2 regions of the Enterobacter pseudoroggenkampii genome follow, and region 1 is predicted to be linked to the other one. Evidence: predicted binding sites of a transcription regulator. Region 1 holds the regulator's gene; the other holds the start of a gene.
The links. Region 1 encodes CRP, which controls carbon source genes, mostly activating them, when cyclic AMP is high. Its sites were predicted from a motif close to ATGTGANNNNNNTCACAT; they were not measured.
Positions count from the first base shown of each region.

Region 1 (7,333 bases):
CTGCACCTGGTGCTCCGCGTAGATGCCTTTGATGGCCATCATCGCCATCAGGATATGTTCCTGTTTAATGAGGCGTGGGTCGCGGGTGAACAGCGGTTCGATAAAGAACGGCTTGTCTGCAACCACCACGAAGTCAATCCACGAGCCCGGAATATCCACGCGCGGCAGGTCACACTCGTCATCCACCAGCTCGTTCACCTGCGCGATGACGATGCCGTCATGGAACGCGGCGGCTTCCACCAGCGCCGGGGTATCTTCGGTGCTCGCCCCGGTGTAGAGGTTGCCTTTGCGGTCGGCTTTAAAGCCGGCAATCAGCGCCACGTTGGGCGACAGGTCGACGTAGAGACGTGAGTAAAGTTCGATGTAGGTGTGAATTGCGCCGATTTCGAGCTGACCATCTTCCAGCAGCTGGGAGATTCGCAGGCTCTGCGTCCCGGAGAAGGAGAAATCCAGCTTGCGGGCGATGCCTTTCTCGAAGATATCCAGATGCTCGCTGCGGCCGACGCTCGGCATGATCATATGCAGGTCGTGGACAATTTGCGGGTTCACTTCGGCCAGCGAGCGGGAAAGGAAATCCGCCTGCTTCTGGTTGTTACCTTCCAGAACGACCTTGTCGCCAGGCGCGATTAATTTTTCCAGCATGGCGACAAGATCGCCGGTTGGCAGTACCTTGCCCTGCACCGGTACGGACGCCAGGCGACGCGCTTTTTCGCTGCGTCGCGTGTTCCATTGCCGGGTGGGTGTTTGCCCAGATAACATTATTAACCTCCTGATTCAGCTAATCATTTTGATTTGCTTAACGTTGAGTAAAGTGTGCGCTCTGGTGAGAAAGGCATCAATTAAGCGTAGAGTGGAATCATTAGCCTGAGAGTAATAATCAAGGTTAAGATTTGTGATCGGGATCAGTTCATGTTTCGGAAAACCAGGCTAAACGGGGTACAATTCGGAAAGTACCGTAAATTTCTGACAAGAATCAGCATCGCCCTTATGACCCAAATCATTCCATCAGACTTCGACATTGCGGCCGAAGACAGCACTGAGTTCGTGCCTATGCGCGGCGTGGCCAATCGCCATTTGCAGACCATGCTGCCGCGACTGATCCGCCGCAAGGTTCAGTTCACCCCACACTGGCAGCGGCTTGACCTGCCAGACGGTGATTTTCTGGATCTCGCCTGGAGCGAAGCGCCGGAGCAGGCCCGCCATAAGCCGCGTCTGGTGGTCTTTCACGGTCTGGAAGGCAGCCTGCACAGCCCATATGCACACGGGTTAATCGAGGCGGCAAAAGCGCGCGGCTGGCTCGGCGTGGTGATGCATTTTCGCGGCTGCAGCGGCGAACCGAATCGTCAGAAACGCATTTATCACTCGGGTGAAACCGAAGACGGAACGTGGTTTTTACACTGGCTGCGGGACAACTTTGGCACCGTGCCGACCGCCGCGGTGGGCTACTCGCTGGGCGGCAATATGCTGGCCTGCCTGCTAGCCAAAGAGGGTGAAACCGTCCCGCTGGATGCCGCCGTCATTGTCTCCGCACCGTTTATGCTGGAGCAGTGCAGCTACCACATGGATAAAGGCTTTTCCCGCGTCTATCAGCGCTACCTGCTCAACCTGCTGAAGGCCAACGCGGCGCGTAAGCTGAAAGCCTACCCGGATACCCTGCCGGTCAGCCTGCGTCAGCTGAAAAAGGTGCGCCGTATTCGCGAGTTCGACGACCTGATCACCGCGAAAATCCACGGCTTCGCCGATGCGATTGACTATTATCGTCAGTGCAGCGCCATGCCGCTGCTCAGCAAGATCACGCAGCCGACGCTGATCATTCATGCCAAAGATGACCCGTTTATGGATCATCACTCGATCCCCGCTCAGGAATTCCTGCCCGACAACGTTCACTATCAGTTGACCGAGCACGGCGGCCACGTCGGGTTTATCGGCGGTACGCTGCGCCGCCCGAAAATGTGGCTTGAGACGCGTATTCCTGACTGGCTAACCCCTTATCTGGACGGTGCAAAATGATTATTCCCTGGCAGGATCTGGCTCCCGAAACACTCGATAATCTGATTGAAAGCTTTGTATTACGCGAAGGCACCGATTATGGTGAACAGGAACGCTCGCTTGAGCAAAAGGTCAACGATGTTAAGCGCCAGCTGAAAAGCGGCGACGTGGTGCTGGTGTGGTCAGAACTGCATGAGACGGTCAATATCATGCCCCGCAACGCGTTTCACGGCTGATCTTCCACCCTTTTCAGTCAGGGAGTTGCTATGTCTGCCAGACATCCGGTTATTGCCGTTACGGGGTCGAGTGGTGCGGGAACCACCACCACCAGCCTCGCCTTTCGCAAGATTTTCGCCCAGCTGAATCTTCGTGCGGCGGAGGTCGAAGGCGACAGCTTTCACCGCTACACGCGTCCGGAGATGGATATGGCCATCCGTAAAGCGCGCGATCTGGGTAAACACATCAGCTATTTCGGCCCGGAAGCCAATGACTTCGGCCTGCTGGAACAAACCTTTATAGAGTACGGTCAGAGCGGCAAAGGGCAGTCCCGCAAGTATCTGCATACCTATGATGAAGCCGTTCCCTGGAATCAGGTGCCGGGGACGTTCACCCCGTGGCAACCGCTGCCGGAACCCACCGACGTACTGTTTTACGAAGGATTGCACGGTGGCGTGGTCACCCCTCAACACGACGTGGCGCGCCACGTGGACCTGCTGGTCGGCGTGGTCCCTATCGTTAACCTGGAGTGGATCCAGAAGCTGACGCGCGACATGAGCGAGCGCGGCCATTCACGAGAGGCGGTGATGGACTCGGTGGTGCGCTCCATGGAAGATTACATCAACTTCCTGACGCCGCAGTTCTCCCGCACCCATATCAACTTCCAGCGCGTGCCGACGGTGGATACCTCCAACCCGTTTGCGGCCAAAAGCATCCCGTCTCTGGATGAGAGCTTTGTGGTGATCCATTTCCGCAATCTCGAAGGCATTGATTACCCCTGGCTACTGGCCATGCTGCAGGGCTCGTTTATTTCGCACATGAATACGTTAGTCGTGCCGGGCGGAAAAATGGGGCTGGCGATGGAGCTCATCATGACGCCGCTGGTGGAGCGACTGATGGAAGGGAAGCAGATTGCGTGAACATGTTCCCTCTCCCTGTGGGAGAGGGTTAGGGTGAGGGCATCAACACGCACGATGCCCCAATAATTAAGCCTCGATCACTTCATACGAATGCGTGATTTTTACCGCTTTCTCCAGCATTAACGCCACAGAGCAGTACTTCTCCGCAGACAGATCCACCGCACGCGAGACCGCTGCGTCCTTCAACTCTTTACCGGTGACCACAAAGTGCAGATTAATATGGGTGAACAGGCGTGGCGCCTCTTCGCGACGTTCTGACGTGAGTTTAACCTCACAATCCGTCACGTCATGACGACCTTTTTGCAGAATCGACACCACGTCAATGGCGCTGCATCCCCCTGCCGCCATCAGCACCATTTCCATTGGGCTTGGCGCTTTATCGCCGGAGTTACCGTCCATCAAAATCTGGTGTCCTGACGCGGACTCGCCCAGGAACGTTAAACCTTCAACCCATTTCACGCGCGCTTGCATATTCTTAAACTCCAACGTTGCATTTTTGGTGACAGATTACGCGTGCGTTACATTTCTCGCAATGGAAGGCGACCTGCATCATGCTGAAGCGAGACACCAGGAGACACGCGGCGAAAGCTATGCTAAAACACTCTGGATGCTACAGTAATACATTGACGTTACACATGTATGCAGAGGACATCAAACTTTACTGGCTGCGAAACGTTACGGTAGCCGACTTCCCAGGGTATGGGTAAGAATTCGATTGCAACCCCAGAGTCCGGATGCATCTGATGACTCTGGTGACAGCTTATAACAGAGGATAACAGCGCATGGTGCTTGGCAAACCGCAAACAGACCCGACTCTCGAATGGTTCTTGTCTCATTGCCACATTCATAAGTACCCATCAAAGAGCACGCTGATTCACCAGGGTGAAAAAGCGGAAACGTTGTATTACATCGTTAAAGGCTCGGTGGCAGTGCTGATCAAAGATGAAGAAGGGAAAGAGATGATCCTTTCTTATCTGAACCAGGGCGATTTCATCGGTGAACTGGGCCTGTTTGAAGAGGGCCAGGAACGTAGCGCCTGGGTTCGTGCAAAGACAGCATGTGAAGTGGCTGAAATTTCTTACAAGAAGTTCCGTCAGCTGATTCAGGTTAACCCTGACATCCTGATGCGTCTTTCTTCCCAGATGGCGCGCCGTCTGCAGGTCACCTCAGAGAAAGTGGGCAACCTCGCCTTCCTGGACGTGACTGGCCGTATCGCACAGACCCTGCTGAACCTGGCGAAACAGCCAGACGCTATGACCCACCCGGACGGCATGCAAATTAAAATTACCCGTCAGGAAATTGGTCAGATCGTCGGTTGCTCTCGTGAAACGGTGGGTCGTATCCTGAAAATGCTGGAAGATCAAAACCTGATCTCTGCCCACGGTAAAACCATCGTGGTTTACGGAACGCGTTAATTCCGCTTAAACGGCGTGCCATCGCAAGGTGTCACGCCGTTTTTGTCTCTACTCCCCATGTGGCGCAGGCTGATCTATCACCCGGAAGTTAACTACGCACTGCGACAAACGCTGGTGTTGTGTCTTCCCGTGGCTATAGGCCTGATCCTCGGACATCTTCAGCAAGGTCTGCTGTTTTCCCTCGTGCCTGCCTGCTGCAACATCGCCGGTCTGGACACGCCGCATAAGCGCTTTTTCAAACGCCTGATTATCGGCGGCTGCCTGTTTGCGGGCTGTAGCCTCGCCGTACAGCTTTTACTGGCTCGGGATATCCCGCTGCCGCTGATCCTGACTGTGCTGGCGATGACCCTCGGCGTCACGGCGGAAATCAGTTCGCTGCACGCCCGCTTGCTTCCCGCGTCGCTGATTGCGGCCATTTTCACGCTGAGCCTCGCCGGGAATATGCCGGTGTGGGAGCCGCTGCTGATCTACGCCCTGGGGACATTATGGTACGGCCTGTTTAACTGGTTCTGGTTCTGGCTGTGGCGGGAGCAGCCGCTGCGTGAATCCCTGAGCCTGCTCTATGTGCAGCTTGCGGATTACTGCGAAGCCAAATACACCCTGCTGACCCAGCATACCGATCCGGAAAAATCCTTACCGCCCCTGCTGACGCGCCAGCAGAAGGTGGTGGATCTGATAAGCCAGTGCTATCAGCAGCTGCATATGCTCGCCGCCAACAAGAACCACGAGTACAAACGGCTGCTGCGCACCTTCCAGGTCGGGCTGGATCTGCAGGAGCATATCTCCGTGAGCCTGCACCACCCGCAGGAGGTACAAAAGCTGGTCGAGCGCAGTCACGCCGAAGCGGTGATCCGCTGGAACGCGCAGACGGTGTCCGCACGCCTGCGCGTGCTGGCCGATGATATTCTCTATCACCGCTACCCGACGCGCTTTAACATGGATAAGCAGCTGGGCGCGCTGGAGAAAATCGCTCGTCAGCATCCGGATAACCCGGTCGGCCAGTTTGCCGCCTGGCACTTCAGCCGTATCGCCCGCGTGTTGCGCACGCAGCGCCCGCTCTATCCGCGCGACCTGATGGCGGATAAGCAGAAACGGCTGCCGCTATTGCCCGCGCTCAAAAGCTATCTTTCTCTTAAATCGTCCGCCCTGCGCAACGCCGCACGTATTAGCGTGATGCTCAGTACCGCCAGCCTGATGGGCATGGCGCTGCATCTGCCGAAACCCTACTGGATCTTAATGACCGTGCTGTTTGTCACCCAGAACGGCTATGGCGCCACGCGGGTGCGTATTCTGCATCGGGCTGGCGGAACGATGGCCGGGCTGATCATCGCGGGCGTGACGCTGCACTTCCACGTGCCGGAAGGCTATACTCTGGCAGGAATGCTGGCGGTTACGCTGGTGAGCTACCTGATTATCCGCAAAAACTACGGCTGGGCGATGGTGGGCTTTACGGTGACGGCGGTATATACCCTGCAGCTGCTCACGCTCAATGGCGAACAGTTTATTGTCGCCAGGCTGATTGATACCCTGATCGGCTGTCTGATTGCCTTTGGCGGCATGGTCTGGCTGTGGCCGCAGTGGCAAAGTGGACTGCTGCGCCAGAACGCCCACGACGCGCTGGAAGCCGACCAGCAGGCCATTCGCCTGATCCTGAGCGACGACCCGCAGCCGTCGCCGCTGGCGTATCAGCGCATGAAGGTCAACCAGGCGCACAACGCCCTGTTTAACTCGCTCAACCAGGCAATGCAGGAGCCGGGCTTTAACTCGCACTATCTGGCAGATATGAAGCTGTGGGTGACGCACAGCCAGTTTATCGTCGAGCACATTAACGCCATGACCACGCTGGCGCGCGAGCACACGATGCTGACACCGGATCTGGCGCAGCGCTATTTGCAGTCGTGTGAAATTGCGTTGCAGCGGTGTCAGCAGCGTCTGGAGTATGACTCGCCGGGTGAGTCGGGAGATTCGAACATTCTGGAAGCGCCGGAAACGTTAACCCACGGGCCAATGAGCACCCTGGAGCAGCATTTGCAGCGCGTACTGGGGCATCTGAACACCATGCACACCATTTCGTCGGTGGCATGGCGTCAGCGTCCGCATCACGGGATTTGGCTAACCCGCAGGTTGAAGCGGACGGCGTATTAACCTTTTACGATCTTCGCGACCGCGGCGGCAAACCGGGTTAACCCGTCTTCAATGTCTTTGTCTTCCACCACCAGCGACGGTGCAAAGCGCATCACGTCCGGCCCGGCGTTGAGCACCATCACCCCTTCGCGAGCGGCGGCGTGCAGGAAGTCGCGCGCGCGGCCCTTATACTGCGGCTTCAGCTCGGCACCAATCAATAACCCCATCCCGCGGATCTCGCTGAACACATCGTACTGCTCGTCAATCTTTTGCAGGTGTTTTACGAACAGCTCGCGCTTCGCGCTGACGCCGTTCAACACCTCTGGCGTGTTGATGATGTCGAACGCGGCACCCGCCACGGCGCTCGCCAGCGGGTTACCACCGTAGGTGGAGCCGTGAGAACCGACGTGGAACGCGGAGGCGATCTCCTGCGTCGTCAGTACCGCACTCACCGGGAAACCGCCGCCGAGCGCTTTAGCACTGGTCAGAATATCCGGCGTCACGCCGTAGTGCATATACGCGAACAGATCGCCGGTACGTCCCATTCCGCACTGCACTTCATCAAAGACCAGCAGCGCCTGATGTTCGTCGCACAGCGCGCGCAGCCCTTTCAGGAATTCCGGGGTTGCCGCCGTCACGCCGCCTTCACCCTGGATCGGCTCAACGACT
Region 1 covers NZ_JAPMLV010000007.1:136,084-143,416, reverse strand. Annotated here, with positions in the region: gene mdcA (malonate decarboxylase subunit alpha) at 1-759, opposite strand, end outside; gene OTG14_RS21165 (hydrolase) at 988-2,010, shown strand; gene OTG14_RS21160 (YheU family protein) at 2,007-2,225, shown strand; gene OTG14_RS21155 (phosphoribulokinase) at 2,256-3,125, shown strand; gene OTG14_RS21150 (OsmC family protein) at 3,192-3,596, opposite strand; gene crp (cAMP-activated global transcriptional regulator CRP) at 3,908-4,540, shown strand; gene OTG14_RS21140 (YccS/YhfK family putative transporter) at 4,598-6,685, shown strand; gene argD (bifunctional acetylornithine/succinyldiaminopimelate transaminase) at 6,682-7,333, opposite strand, start outside.

Region 2 (7,333 bases), on a different contig from region 1:
CCTTTCCCTGCGCCACTCGGCCCATCAATGGTGATTACCGGGGCAATTGCCGTCATCTTTTTCTCCTTAAATAAGGCATACCGTTTACATGAACGCCGCGCATTATACGCGCCAACGTGCGCAACTGTTACCTTTGCGTGCAAATTACGGAATGATTGAAGCAGAGTGTAGAAGAAATGAGCGGAGGTGTTCGTAATGAAGCGTAAGCAAATGCCGCATCGGGCGATGCGGCAAGGCGTTATCAGGCCAGCGTACTAATGCGTGCCAGCTGTTCGAAGTAGTCCGGGAAGGTTTTCGCGGTACATTTCGGGTCAAGGATCGTGACAGGCGTATCTGACAGCGCCACCAGCGAGAAGCACATCGCCATACGGTGATCGTTGTAGGTTCCGATTTCCGCAAACTGCAGTTTTGCAGGAGGCGTGACGCGAATGTAGTCTTCGCCCTCTTCCACCTCGGCACCGACTTTTCGCAGCTCTGTCGCCATCGCGAACAGGCGGTCCGTCTCTTTTACGCGCCAGTTGTAGATGTTACGCAGCGTGGTCGTGCCTTTGGCGAACAGTGCCGCCGTGGCAATGGTCATCGCCGCATCCGGGATATGGTTCATGTCCATGTCGATGGCGTTCAGCTCACCGTGGGTACAGGAGATAAAGTCATCGCCCCAGGTGACAATGGCGCCCATTTTTTCCAGCACGTCCGCAAAACGGATATCGCCCTGCACGCTGTTACGGCCAATACCGGTCACTTTTACCGTTCCGCCCTTAATCGCACCCGCGGCCAGGAAGTAGGACGCGGATGACGCATCCCCTTCAACCAGGTAGTTGCCCGGAGACTGGTACTGCTGTGCCCCGCGCACCACGAAGCGCTGATAAGACTGGTTTTCCACCTCAACGCCGAAAGTTTTCATCAGGTGCAGCGTGATATCAATATACGGTTTGGAGACCAGCTCGCCTTTAATCGTGATAACTGTATCCTGCGGGGCCAGCGGCGCGGTCATCAGCAGTGCCGTCAGGAACTGGCTGGAGACGCTGCCGTCAACCTCGACGTGACCGCCGGTAAAACCGCCGCGCAGACGCAGTGGCGGATAGTTTTCCTGCTCCAGATAGTCAATCTGCGCGCCGCCCTGACGCAGGGCATCCACCAGGTGACCAATCGGGCGCTCTTTCATGCGCGGCTCGCCGGTCAGCACAATATTGTTGCTTCCCAGGCACAGGGCCGCCGCCAGCGGGCGCATAGCGGTACCCGCGTTGCCCAGAAAAAGCTCAAGCTCTTCACCCGAGCGCAGCGCGCCGCCGTTGCCGGTCACTTCGCAGCGGGTACGATCGTCGGAGAGAATGTAATGAACGCCCAACGCTTTCAGCGCATTGAGCATATGGCGCACGTCATCGCTGTCCAGCAGGTTTGTGAGGACGGTGGTGCCGTTTGCCAGAGCTGCCAGCAGCAGAGCGCGGTTCGAGACACTTTTTGAACCAGGCAGATTGATGGTGCCATCTACCCGCGCGATAGGTTGTAACGTCAGGGATTCCATGAAAACTAAACTCTCAACTCAACATAATAAAAACCCCGCAGGGGCGCTGCGGGGGTGAAAAACAGCAAATTAACCGTGACGACGTTCGAAGTCGATCATGAAATCCGTCAGGGCTTTAACGCCTTCCAGCGGCATCGCGTTATAGATGGAGGCGCGCATGCCGCCCACGACACGGTGACCTTTGAGCGCGTGCAGGCCTGCCGCGAAGGACTCTTCCAGGAACACTTTGTCCAGGTTGCTGTCCGCCAGCTGGAACGGTACGTTCATGCGGGAACGGTTAGCGTTCGCCACATCGTTGCGGTAGAAATCACTCTTGTCGATCACGCCATAAAGCAGTTCAGCTTTCTGCTGATTTACTTTGTCCATCTGCGCCACGCCGCCGTTTTGCTTCAGCCATTTGAAGACCAGGCCGGAGAGGTACCAGGCAAACGTCGGTGGGGTGTTGAACATAGAATCGTTGTCGTTCAGCACGGTGTAATCGAGAATCGACGGGCAGGATGTATGTGCTTTACCCAGCAGATCTTCACGCACGATAACAATCGTCAGGCCTGCAGGGCCGATATTTTTCTGTGCGCCCGCGTAGATCACGCCATAACGGCTGACGTCAATTGGCGCAGACAGAATGGTGGAGGAGAAGTCAGCGGCAACCACGACATCGCTGCCGAAGTCTGGCGTCTCGTCGATGGCAATCCCATCAATGGTTTCGTTCGGGCAGTAGTGCAGATACGCTGCATTATCAGAAAGCTGCCACTCGCGCATTGGCTTCACGGCGCGCAGACCGTCAACGGTCACTTTGGCGTCGATCACATTCGGCGTGCAGTATTTATGCGCTTCTTTAATGGCGCTTGCTGCCCAGTAACCCGCATCAACGTAGTCAGCCGTCGTTTTGTCACCGAGGATATTCAGCGGAATACCCGCAAACTGGCCGCGTCCACCGCCGTGACAGAACAATACTTTGTAGTTCGAGGGAATATTCAGCAGATCGCGAAAATCCTTTTCTGCCTCTTCTGCCACCTGAATAAACTCTTTACCCCGGTGGCTGATTTCCATCACCGACGTACCGAGACCGTTCCAGTCACAAAGTTCCTGTTGAGCCTGTTTAAGCACGTCTGCCGGCAACATTGCCGGACCTGAACTGAAATTAAAGACTTGAGCCATTTCCCCTCACCACGCTAAAAGCCATAAGTTATAACTGTGGATATCGGTTTTATCATTCAGTGACACGCGCCGCAATGTCTAAAACTTATGACCCGTGAAATGTGCCCCGCGTCACACAAAACAATCTGCCGCCTCGTTAAGACAAAACCGACAAAATGGCTGTCAGGTGATGCGTTTGGCCCGGCTAACCTTCGTCCATTCCGGATTTGCGCAGCGAGGGCATAATTGACGATCCCCCGGCTGCATCGCTACAACATGGCTACATCTTACGCAAGCATACTCGCCTGATTCAGGCACCGTTCTGAAACGCTCAATGAGCATATCCGGCAGGATACACAGCCCCGGCTTCACCTCGTCGTCAGAATAGTAATAAACGCTGATCTGCCCATTAGTTTCCATGATCGCCAGACGCACCTGCCCGAGCTGTTCCACGCTGTTCAGGCGTAGCTCCATAAAGAACTCAAACTCGGTCATATTGGCGCTTTGTACATTTTCCCAGGCCAGCTGTCCGTCCTCGACGATAACGACCGGCTTCCCTTCAAGCAGATCTTCCAGCTTTTCGCTTTTCGACATCAGCCACATGACAAGACGATAAAGTAGCGCCAGTGAGACAAAAACGATAAACACCGGCACCATCGGCACATCATCATAGAAGGCGACGTCCCCCGCCGCTGAACCCAGCGTCAGAATAATCAACACCTCAAAGAGCGACATCTGCCGTACGCCGCGACGGCCGGTGATTTTAAGAAACAGGAAGACAAGTACGAAGGTATACAGGCTGCGCAGCGCCACTTCGCCCAGAAATTCAGGAGGAACTTTATCAAACGCCATCCGCTGGAGATCAAATGCTTTCATTTTTCTATGCCTTAACAGTCAGTTACTGCCACTAAGCATAGTCCAGCCATTTATTTTCGCCGAAGATAGCACCCGTCAGGCAAAACCCGTATCATTGCGCGCTTTACGTACGATAAAAGTGACCGCCATGACTCAAACGTTTATCCCCGGCAAAGACGCCGCCCTGGAAGATTCCATCGCTCGCTTCCAGCAGAAACTGACCGACCTGGGTTTTAACATCGAAGAAGCCTCCTGGCTCAATCCGGTGCCTCATGTCTGGTCCGTGCATATTCGCGACAAAGAGTGTGCCCTGTGCTTTACCAACGGTAAAGGCGCGACAAAAAAAGCGGCACTGGCCTCTGCGCTGGGTGAGTATTTTGAGCGTCTGTCCACCAACTATTTCTTCGCTGATTTCTGGCTGGGCGAGACCATCGCTAACGGCCCGTTCGTTCACTATCCAAATGAAAAATGGTTCCCGCTGACCGAAGATGACGAACTGCCGAAAGGTATTCTCGACGCTCGCCTGCGTGCCTTCTACGATCCAGACAACGAACTGACCGCCAGCATGCTGATCGATCTGCAGTCCGGTAACGAGGATCGCGGTATCTGCGCCCTGCCGTTTACCCGTCAGTCTGACGAGCAGACCGTTTATATCCCGATGAACATCGTCGGCAACCTGTATGTGTCCAACGGTATGTCCGCCGGTAACACCCGCAATGAAGCACGCGTGCAGGGTCTGTCTGAAGTCTTTGAGCGCCACATCAAAAACCGCATCATCGCTGAATCTATCAGCCTGCCTGAAATTCCGGCAGACGTGCTGGCACGCTACCCGGGCGTGGTGGAATCCATCGCCAAACTGGAAGCAGAAGGTTTCCCAATCTTTGCCTATGACGGCTCTCTGGGCGGTAAGTACCCGGTTATCTGCGTCGTGCTGTTTAACCCAACCAACGGCACCTGCTTCGCCTCTTTCGGCGCGCACCCGGACTTCGGCGTGGCGCTGGAGCGTACCGTTACCGAACTGCTGCAGGGCCGTAGCCTGAAAGATCTCGACGTGTTTACGCCGCCAACGTTTGACGACGAAGAAGTGGCCGAGCATACCAACCTCGAAACCCACTTCATCGATTCCAGCGGCTTAATTTCCTGGGATATGTTCAAGCAGGACGCCGACTATCCGTTCGTGGACTGGAGCTTTGCCGGAACCACGGAAGAAGAGTTCGCCACGCTGATGGCGATCTTCAACTCGGAAGATCAGGAAGTGTATATTGCCGATTACGAGCATCTTGGCGTCTACGCGTGCCGCATTATTGTTCCGGGCATGTCCGACATCTACCCTGCTGAAGATCTGTGGCTGGCGAATAACAGCATGGGTGCACACCTGCGCGAAACGCTGCTGGCACTGCCGGGCAGCGAATGGGAGAAAGAAGATTATCTGAACCTGATCGCCCAGCTGGACGAAGAAGGCCACGATGACTTCACCCGCGTACGCGAACTGCTGGGTCTGGCGACCGGTAAAGACAACGGCTGGTATACCCTGCGTATCGGTGAGCTGAAAGCAATGCTGGCCCTGGCGGGTGGCGATTTGGATCAGGCTCTGGCCTGGACCGAGTGGACCATGGAATTCAACCAGTCGGTCTTCTCTGCCGAGCGCACCAACTATTACCGCTGCCTGCAAACCCTGCTGCTGCTTGCACAGGAAGAGGATCGCGAACCGCTGCAATACCTGAATGCTTTCGTGCGTATGTACGGTGCTGAAGCCGTAGAAGCAGCCAGCGCGGCCCTGAGCGGCGAAGCGCCGTTCTATGGCCTGCAGGCTGTTGATAGCGATCTGAAAGCCTTCCCGGCGCATCAGTCGCTGCTGAAGGCCTACGAAAAGCTGCAGAAAGCAAAAGCCGCTTACTGGTCAAAATAAGCGCACATAACATTACCAGCAGTAGGCGTATTCAATCGTCTGGGCTATATTACGGGGCAATTTCATTGCCCCGTTTTTTATTTTCTTCGGCAATGATTGTTGATTGTAATAATAAAGTTAAATACGGGTAAATATAATAATATTGATCTGGGCTTTACTGTTACTTTTTATGGTTAATACTCCATATTAATTAACTGCTTCAGAGGTGGCTGAACGAAAAAATTCAACTCTTTTCATAACTTTTAAAATTTATTTTTATACGGATAATCAAGCACTTACTCCGCATTTGTCGTAAAACCATACACACTGCGGGCCTATAAGCCAGGCGAGATATGATCTATATCAATTTCTCTTCTATAATGCTTTGTTAGTATCTCGTCGCCGACTTAATAAAGAGAGAGTTAGTGTGAAAGCTGACAACCCTTTTGATCTTTTACTCCCCGCTGCAATGGCTAAAGTTGCCGAAGAAGCGGGTGTCTATAAAGCAACGAAACACCCGATGAAGACGTTCTATCTGGCGATCACGGCTGGTGTGTTCATCTCTATCGCTTTCGTCTTCTACATCACCGCCACCACCGGTACAGCCGGAATGCCTTTCGGCATGGCCAAACTGATTGGCGGCATTTGCTTCTCACTGGGTCTGATTCTCTGCGTCATCTGCGGCGCCGACCTCTTCACCTCAACGGTGCTGATTGTCGTGGCCAAGGCCAGCGGAAGAATTACCTGGGGTCAGCTGGCACGTAACTGGCTTAACGTCTACGTGGGTAACCTGGTTGGCTGTCTGCTCTTTGTTTTGTTGATGTGGCTTTCTGGCGAGTACATGACCGCCAACGGTGGCTGGGGCCTTAACGTCCTGCAAACCGCCGACCACAAAATGCACCACACATTTATCGAAGCCGTTGCTCTCGGCATCCTCGCTAACCTGATGGTCTGCCTGGCTGTATGGATGAGCTACTCGGGTCGTAGCCTGATGGACAAAGCCTTAATTATGGTTCTGCCGGTTGCGATGTTCGTTGCCAGCGGCTTTGAGCACAGTATCGCGAATATGTTCATGATCCCAATGGGCATTGTTATCCGCGACTTTGCGAGCCCGGAGTTCTGGACCGCAGTTGGTTCATCCCCGGAAAGTTTCTCTCACCTGACTATTATGAATTTCATTACTGATAACCTGATCCCTGTCACTATCGGGAACATTATCGGTGGGGGTCTGTTAGTTGGGTTGACATACTGGGTCATTTACCTGCGTGGCGACGATCATCATTGATGGTTTTCTCAGGCAGTAAATAAAAAATCCACTTAAGAAGGTAGGTGTTACATGTCCGAGCTTAATGAAAAGTTAGCCACAGCCTGGGAAGGTTTTGCGAAAGGTGACTGGCAGAATGAAGTAAACGTACGTGACTTCATTCAGAAAAACTATACCCCGTATGAAGGTGACGAATCCTTCCTGGCTGGCGCAACTGACGCGACCACCAAGCTGTGGGACAGCGTAATGGAAGGCGTTAAACTGGAAAACCGCACTCACGCGCCAGTTGATTTTGACACCTCCGTTGCTTCCACCATCACTTCTCACGATGCTGGCTATATCAACAAAGCCCTTGAGAAAATCGTTGGTCTGCAGACTGAAGCACCACTGAAACGCGCAATCATCCCGTTCGGTGGCATCAAAATGGTTGAAGGTTCCTGCAAAGCGTATAACCGCGAGCTGGACCCAATGCTGAAAAAAATCTTCACCGAATACCGCAAAACCCACAACCAGGGTGTATTCGATGTTTACACCAAAGACATTCTGAACTGCCGTAAATCTGGCGTTCTGACTGGTCTGCCAGATGCGTATGGCCGTGGCCGTATCATCGGTGACTACCGTCGCGTTGCGCTGTACGGTATCGACTTCCTGATGAAAGACAAAT
Region 2 covers NZ_JAPMLV010000001.1:662,942-670,274, reverse strand. Annotated here, with positions in the region: gene cmk ((d)CMP kinase) at 1-56, opposite strand, end outside; gene aroA (3-phosphoshikimate 1-carboxyvinyltransferase) at 242-1,525, opposite strand; gene serC (3-phosphoserine/phosphohydroxythreonine transaminase) at 1,595-2,683, opposite strand; gene OTG14_RS03190 (DUF421 domain-containing protein) at 2,846-3,538, opposite strand; gene ycaO (30S ribosomal protein S12 methylthiotransferase accessory factor YcaO) at 3,666-5,426, shown strand; gene focA (formate transporter FocA) at 5,833-6,690, shown strand; gene pflB (formate C-acetyltransferase) at 6,742-7,333, shown strand, end outside.
Region 2: the regulator CRP is predicted to act here: its motif matches at 2,783-2,800, upstream of serC (3-phosphoserine/phosphohydroxythreonine transaminase).